2 regions of the Streptomyces sp. NPDC059906 genome follow, and region 1 is predicted to be linked to the other one. Evidence: riboswitches for the same ligand, from Rfam matches in the RefSeq annotation. Region 1 holds a riboswitch; the other holds the start of a gene.
What was found. Region 1 has a riboswitch for cyclic di-AMP ahead of ACFV9J_RS14945 (peptidoglycan DD-metalloendopeptidase family protein). Riboswitches for the same ligand answer to the same signal wherever they lie in the genome.
Positions count from the first base shown of each region.

Region 2: another riboswitch for cyclic di-AMP. It lies ahead of ACFV9J_RS01210 (transglycosylase SLT domain-containing protein); the one in region 1 lies ahead of ACFV9J_RS14945 (peptidoglycan DD-metalloendopeptidase family protein).

Region 1 covers NZ_JBHWKU010000008.1:22,373-25,571, forward strand. The annotation lists gene ACFV9J_RS14940 (SGNH/GDSL hydrolase family protein) at 1-394, opposite strand, end outside; gene ACFV9J_RS14945 (peptidoglycan DD-metalloendopeptidase family protein) at 638-1,591, opposite strand; cyclic di-AMP (ydaO/yuaA leader) riboswitch at 1,596-1,752, opposite strand; gene ACFV9J_RS14950 (tyrosine-protein phosphatase) at 2,177-2,974, shown strand; gene ACFV9J_RS14955 (DUF6126 family protein) at 2,996-3,115, opposite strand; gene ACFV9J_RS14960 (helix-turn-helix domain-containing protein) at 3,112-3,199, opposite strand, start outside.
Region 2 covers NZ_JBHWKU010000001.1:248,496-251,694, reverse strand. The annotation lists gene ACFV9J_RS01215 (polyprenyl synthetase family protein) at 1-487, opposite strand, end outside; cyclic di-AMP (ydaO/yuaA leader) riboswitch at 1,168-1,336, shown strand; gene ACFV9J_RS01210 (transglycosylase SLT domain-containing protein) at 1,341-1,841, shown strand; gene ACFV9J_RS01205 (HAD family hydrolase) at 1,865-2,674, opposite strand; gene fahA (fumarylacetoacetase) at 3,040-3,199, shown strand, end outside.

The sequences.
Region 1 (3,199 bases):
CGCGCAGGTGCTTGAGGACCGGCACCCCACGGGTGTCGAACCCGGTGGTCACCAGGACGGTTCCGGCCGCGGCGGTCAGCGCGGCCACCGCCAGCTCGAACCGCTCGGCGACCTCGTCGGGATCGGTGCCGGGCCGGATGATGTCGTTGCCGCCCGCCGCGAACGAGACGAGGTCCGGCGCGAGTCCGACGACCCGCGGTACCTGCTCCGCCACGATCTGGTCGAGGAGCCTGCCGCGCACGGCGAGGTTCGTGTACGTGAAGTCGCCCTCGGGGCGCCGGTCCGCGAGCAGTACGGCCAGCCGGTCGGCCCAGCCGACGAACGCCCCGTCGGGGCCGGGGTCGCCGACGCCCTCGGTGAAGCTGTCCCCCACCGCCACGTACGACCCGATCACTGCTCTGCTGTCACTCTTCGAATCGTCTGCCACATCGGCCCATGATTCACCTTGGAATGTGACCTACGCGACCGTAGGGCGGGATTGACGGGCGGTGAGAAAGGCCACGCCTAAAGTATTCGTCAATTCCGGAATACGCGAGGGCCCTGCACGGCGCGCACACCGGGGTCCGGACACGCCGAAGGCCGGACCCGGGGATCGGGGTCCGGCCTTCGGGGCGCGGGGGCCGCGCGGAACCGGTCGTCAGACGGAGACGCCGTGCGAGCGCAGGAATGCCAGCGGGTCGATGTCCGAGCCGTAGTCCGGCGTGGTGCGGATCTCGAAGTGCAGGTGCGGGCCGGTCACGTTGCCGGTGGCACCCGAGAGGCCGACCTGCTGACCCGCCGTCACCGACTGACCGGCGGAGACGGAGAGCGAGGAGAGGTGAGCGTACTGGGCGTAGTGGCCGTCGGCGAGCTGGATGACGACCTGGTTGCCGTACGCGCCGCCCCAGCCGGCGGAGACGACGGTGCCCGCGCCGACGGCCTTGAGGGAGGTGCCGGTCGGGACGACGAAGTCGGTGCCGGTGTGGTAGCCGCTGGACCACATGCTGCCGGACTGGTGGTACGGGGTGCCGACGGTGCCGCCCGCGACGGGGGAGGTGTAGCCGCTGGTGGTGCCCGTGGACTGGCTGCCGGTGTCCGAGGAGGAGGCCTTCTCGGCGTCCGCCGACTTCTGGGCCGGCTTCGCGGCGGCGGACTTCTCGGCGGGCTTCTCGGCGGGCTTCTCGGCGGACTTCTGCGCGGGCTTCTGCGACTGCGCGGAGGACGGCGCCGACGACTTGGCGGCCTGGCCGCCGATCGAGAGCTTCAGGCCGGGGTGGATCAGCGACGGGTCGGAACCGACGGCCTCGCGGTTGTCCGTGTAGAGCTTCTTCCAGCCGCCGTCGACGTCCTGCTCGTCGGCGATCTTCGAAAGGTAGTCGCCGCTCTTCACGGTGTAGGTGCGCGAGTCGGAGTTCTTCTCGGCGGCGGCCTTCTTGGCCGAGGCCGGAACGGACTGCGCGGCCTGCTCGGAAACGGAGTGCGCGGGAGCGGCGTTGGCGGCGGCGGCACCCATCAGCGGGAGCGCGAGCGCGGCGCCGCCGGTTCCGGCGACGGCGATGGTGCGGGTCAGGCGCATGGCCCTGGTACGGCGGTGCTTACCCTTCGCGGGCATGGCGAATTCCTCTCCGGCGCCTGCGAGGTGAGCTGTCGGGTGCGGGCTGGAGATGCCCGGCCGCGCAGAACGCGGCTTTACCCCAAGCCGTTCCGGGAACCGGAACAGGCAGTTCTACCTGTGGGTCCCCCGCTCCTGCCGTGTACGGGTGGTCGATGAGTGCGGGCTCCGGTCGGCGGCAGGATTAGGCGTCCGTCCGGATCGGTGGTGAACGTAAGGGACCAAGACGCACACGGACAAGCGAGGGGTTCCCCCGGCGGGTGTTCCGATTGATCCTTTACGGGAATATCCGGTAACCCTGCGTCGATTTCCGCCGCGCGCTTTTGCCTAAAGCCCCTTGAGAAACAGTTGAATTACGTGAACATGACGGGCAACGCACGGTCACGGATATGACGCTGCTCACGCGCCTCGCATTCACCTTCCGCCATTTCAGGGCCAGTTGCTATTAAGGCACCAATTCGGACAGAAGGCTCTTATCGGCTCGGAATATCCCTCGGGGCGCCATTTCGCGCCCAGGTGATGCCGTATCGTCTGGTGGAGCCCGTCGGCGAGCAGCGGCGGCGGGGCGGAGTGGGAGGAGCCCCCGTGACGCAGCAGGTCCCGTCGACCGAACCCGAGCTGACCGGTGTGCGCAACTTCCGGGACGTGGGCGGACTGCCCACCGTGGACGGGCGGCGGGTGCGGCAGGGGGTGCTGTTCCGCAGCGGTCACCTGGCTCACGCCACCGGGGAGGACGCCGCGTTCCTGGCCTCGCTGGGCCTGCACACGATCTTCGACTTCCGCAACGCGGCCGACCAGAAGCTCGAGGGCCCGGACGTCGACCTGCCGGGCGTGCGCAATGTGAACCTGCCGCTGAGCGACCCGGCCGACGGCGCCGAGTTCTGGAAGATGGTCCGTGACGGCGACCTCGACCAGCTGCGCGAGATCCTGGCCGACGGCAAGGGCGCGGACCGGATGATCGGCTCCTACCGCGCGATCGTCACGGAGCGCACTGCGGAGCACTCCCGCATCCTGCACGCGCTCGCCGAGGACAGCGTCCCGGCCCTGATGCACTGCGCCGCCGGAAAGGACCGCGCGGGCCTGTCGATCGCCGTCACCCTGCTCGCCCTGGGCGTCGAGCGCGAGGCCGTCGTCGAGGACTACCTGAAGTCGAACGCCGCGCACCGCCGCTACAAGGTGCGCCGCAGCGGTTCCGCGGCCTCGGCCTACTCCCCCGAGGTCATGGAGCTGCTCAGTCCCCTGTTCGACGCGCGCGCCGAGTACCTGGCGGCGGCCTTCGAGACCGTCGAGGAGACCTGGGGCGGCGTCGACGCCTACCTGGAGCAGGGCCTGCGGCTCACTGCCGGGACCCGGGAGCGGCTGCGCGAGCGGATGCTGGACTGAGCCACCCGCCCGCGGACGGCGCTACTTGGCGCCCACCTCGAACAGCAGGTAGAGGAAGCCGCCGAAGACGTGCCCCAGGGCGATGTAGATGATCAGTCGCACCCACAGGGCGCGCGGGAGCTTCTCCTCCGTGGCACTCATGGCGTCTCTCCGGGGGTCGGGCCGAGGCACAGGGCGGCCGTCGGGCTCTGCAGCAGGGTGTGTACGAACAGCAGCTCGACCCCG
Region 2 (3,199 bases), on a different contig from region 1:
GCGGGCCGGCCGTCTCCAGGATCTGGCCGGTGACCAGCCGTTCGAAGGCGAGGGCCTGGACGCGGACCGCCTCGGGGCCGAGGTCGGCGAGGATCTGGGAGGCGCGGGCGAACAGGAAGTCGCCGGTGAGGACGGCGACCGAGTTGTCCCAGCGGGTGTTCGCGCTGGGCACCCCGCGCCGCACGGCGGCCTCGTCCATCACGTCGTCGTGGTACAGCGTGGCGAGGTGGGTCAGCTCCACGACCACGGCCGAGGGCACGATCCCGGGGGCGTAGCGGTCTCCGAACTGGGCCGAGAGCATCACCAGCAGCGGCCGGAACCGTTTCCCGCCGGCCCGCACCAGGTGCTGGGCGGCCTCCGTGATGAACGGCACCTCGCTTTTGGTTGCCTCAAGCAACCCTTCCTCGACAGCAACCAATCCGGCCTGGACATCGGCTTCCAGAGCCTGGTCCCGCACGCTCAGCCCGAACGGCCCGACGACGGTCACGAGGGGTCTCCTGTCTGCTGGTGTCTACTGGCGATTACCTGGTTTGTCGATAGGTCGCTGCCACCACTCAAGTCAGCGTATCCGGTCACGTTTCGATCACCGCTAGCGCCCACCGTTACAGGCTGGTCGGTATCGGATCATGAACGGTATGTTTTTGATCAGGTGATATGAGCAGATTTTGATTGATATCGCCAGAGGGGACGAGCCGGAGCCGGAGGGCGAACGGGCCGGAGCCGCCACCGAAGATCCCATCACTCCTCCCAACGGCCCGCACTTCCAGAACGTCACCCGATCGAGACGCCCGCCCCCTCCTTGCTTCCACCCCTTCTCCACCCCCTCCCCTCCCCCGCTTCCCACCCCTCCCCGCTCGACACCCGAAGCCGTCCCCACCCGCGGCCGGTTGGCTCCCAGTTGGGGTTAATGCCCCATTTGCCGTGCTTGTTGAAGCCAGTGAGTTGGCTCACTCCGGGCAACCTGCGGGCAACCCGGCCGGAACCTGTGCCCTCCCTTTGCCCCGCAAGCCAGTTGGGGATTGGCAGCAGCAAAGGATCAAGAGCCTCATAGGCCTCAGAACAAGGTCAACAGGCACGTTGGGTGATTCCTGCACTTGTTCCGGACATGTGCTCTCGCATACGTTCCCGGCCTGTCGGGTGGACGCCGAATCCTGCCACCGCCCGTCGCACAGTCATCCACCCAACAAACTCGCAGGCAGGAGCGGGGGACCCAGGTAAGTCGCCGCACCGGTCACCACCGGAGCGGCTCGGGGTGAAGCCGTACCCGTCAGGGCACGGCCGGGCACCTCCCCGCCCGAACCCGACAGCTCACCTCGTAGGCGTAAGGAGAGGGACACCGCATGTCTGCCAACGGTCAGAACCGTCACGCCCGCACCAGCCGCCTCGCCCGCAAGCTCGCCGTGGCCGGCACCGGTGCCGCGGTGCTCGCGCTGCCACTCATCGGCGCCACCACCGCCTCCGCGGCCACCCCGGCCGCCGCCACGACCGCCACGACCGCCACCACGGCGGCCACGGCCTACCCGGACAACCTCGACGGCTGGATCCGCGAGTCGCTCGACATCATGGCCCAGCACGGCATCCCCGGGACCTACGAGGGCATTCACCGCAACATCATGCGTGAGTCCTCCGGCAACCCGCTCGCCATCAACAACTGGGACATCAACGCCATCAACGGCACCCCGTCCAAGGGTCTGCTCCAGGTGATCGACCCGACCTTCCAGGCGTACCACGTGCCCGGCACCTCCTGGGACCCGTACGACCCGGTCGCCAACATCACCGCCGCCTGCAACTACGCGGCCGACCGCTACGGCTCGATGGACAACGTCTTCAGCGCGTACTGAGCCGTACGCCCCCCGAACCTCGCCTAAGAGGTACCGAAGATCCGCTCGAGGACGACGGCCACGCCGTCGTCCTCGTTCGTCGTGGTGACCTCGTCGGCCACCGCCTTGAGTTCGGGATGGGCGCCGGCCATGGCGACACCGTGGGCCGCCCACTGGAACATCGGGATGTCGTTGGGCATGTCCCCGAAGGCGATCGTCCGCCGCCGCTCCAGGCCCAGGTGCTCGGCGGCCAGCGCCAGACCGGTGGCCTTGGTGATGCCGCAGGGCTGGAGCTCCACCGTGCCGGGCCCCGACATGGTGACCGTCGCGAGGGAACCGACCACCGCGCGCGCCGTCGCCGCCAGTTCGTCGTCGGTCAGCTCGGGGTGGCGCAGCAGCACCTTGCTGATCGGCGTGGACCACAGCTGCGCACGCCGCTCGACGCGCACCGCGGGCAGTGTCGGGTGGGGCATCAGGTAGCCCGGCTCGATGAGCGTCAGCCCGTCGACGCCGTCCTGGTCCACGGCCGCGTACACCTGGCCCACCTCGGCCTCGATCTTGCCGAGCGCGGTCTCGGCCAGCTCCCGGTCCAGGGTGACCGACCACAGCATCCGGTGCGCGCCGGCGTCGTACACCTGCGCGCCCTGTCCGCACACCGCGAGCCCCGTGCGGCCGAGCCGGTCGAGCAGGGGGCGCACCCGGGGTGCCGGCCGCCCCGTCACCACCAGGTGCCGCGCCCCGGCCCCGGCGGCCCCCGCCAGCGCGGCCAGCGACCGGTCGGAGACGGTGTCGTCGCCTCGGAGCAGCGTGCCGTCCAGGTCGGTGGCGACGAGTGAATACGCGGTGCGGTCCATGATCAGAGAATACGGACACCGCACCCGTCCGACTCACCCGTGACCGCTTCCGAACGAGGGCGTAGCGAGTGCGTTCGAACCCGCACGGGGTTGCCCGAGGACGCCCGATGATGTCCGAATCCTGACACATCATCGGCTAAAGCCGGTTCAGGGCCTGTGTCCCGGTTGGCAGCGACATGGCACGCCAACCACCCGCAGGCGCCAAGATCGCGTCCCGGGCCCCGCCGCCTTCGGTCGCACTGCCCAACAGCGGCACGTCACCCGTAACGTGTGGCCCGACCACGTGTCACGCGACGCACACCGATCACGTGGCGCACACGGCGCGCACGGCGCACATGGCGAGCACGAAAGCGAGGCAGCATCCGATGCCCCCCTTCGATGTCCCCGAGGGCAACCCCTTCGGCCCGCACAACCTTCCGTACGGCGTGTTCTCGATCCCCGGCTCGCTCGACCGGACGGACCGGACGGACCGGATGAACAGGACAGACCGTTCGGACCGGATGGACCGGACGGTGGGCGTCCGGC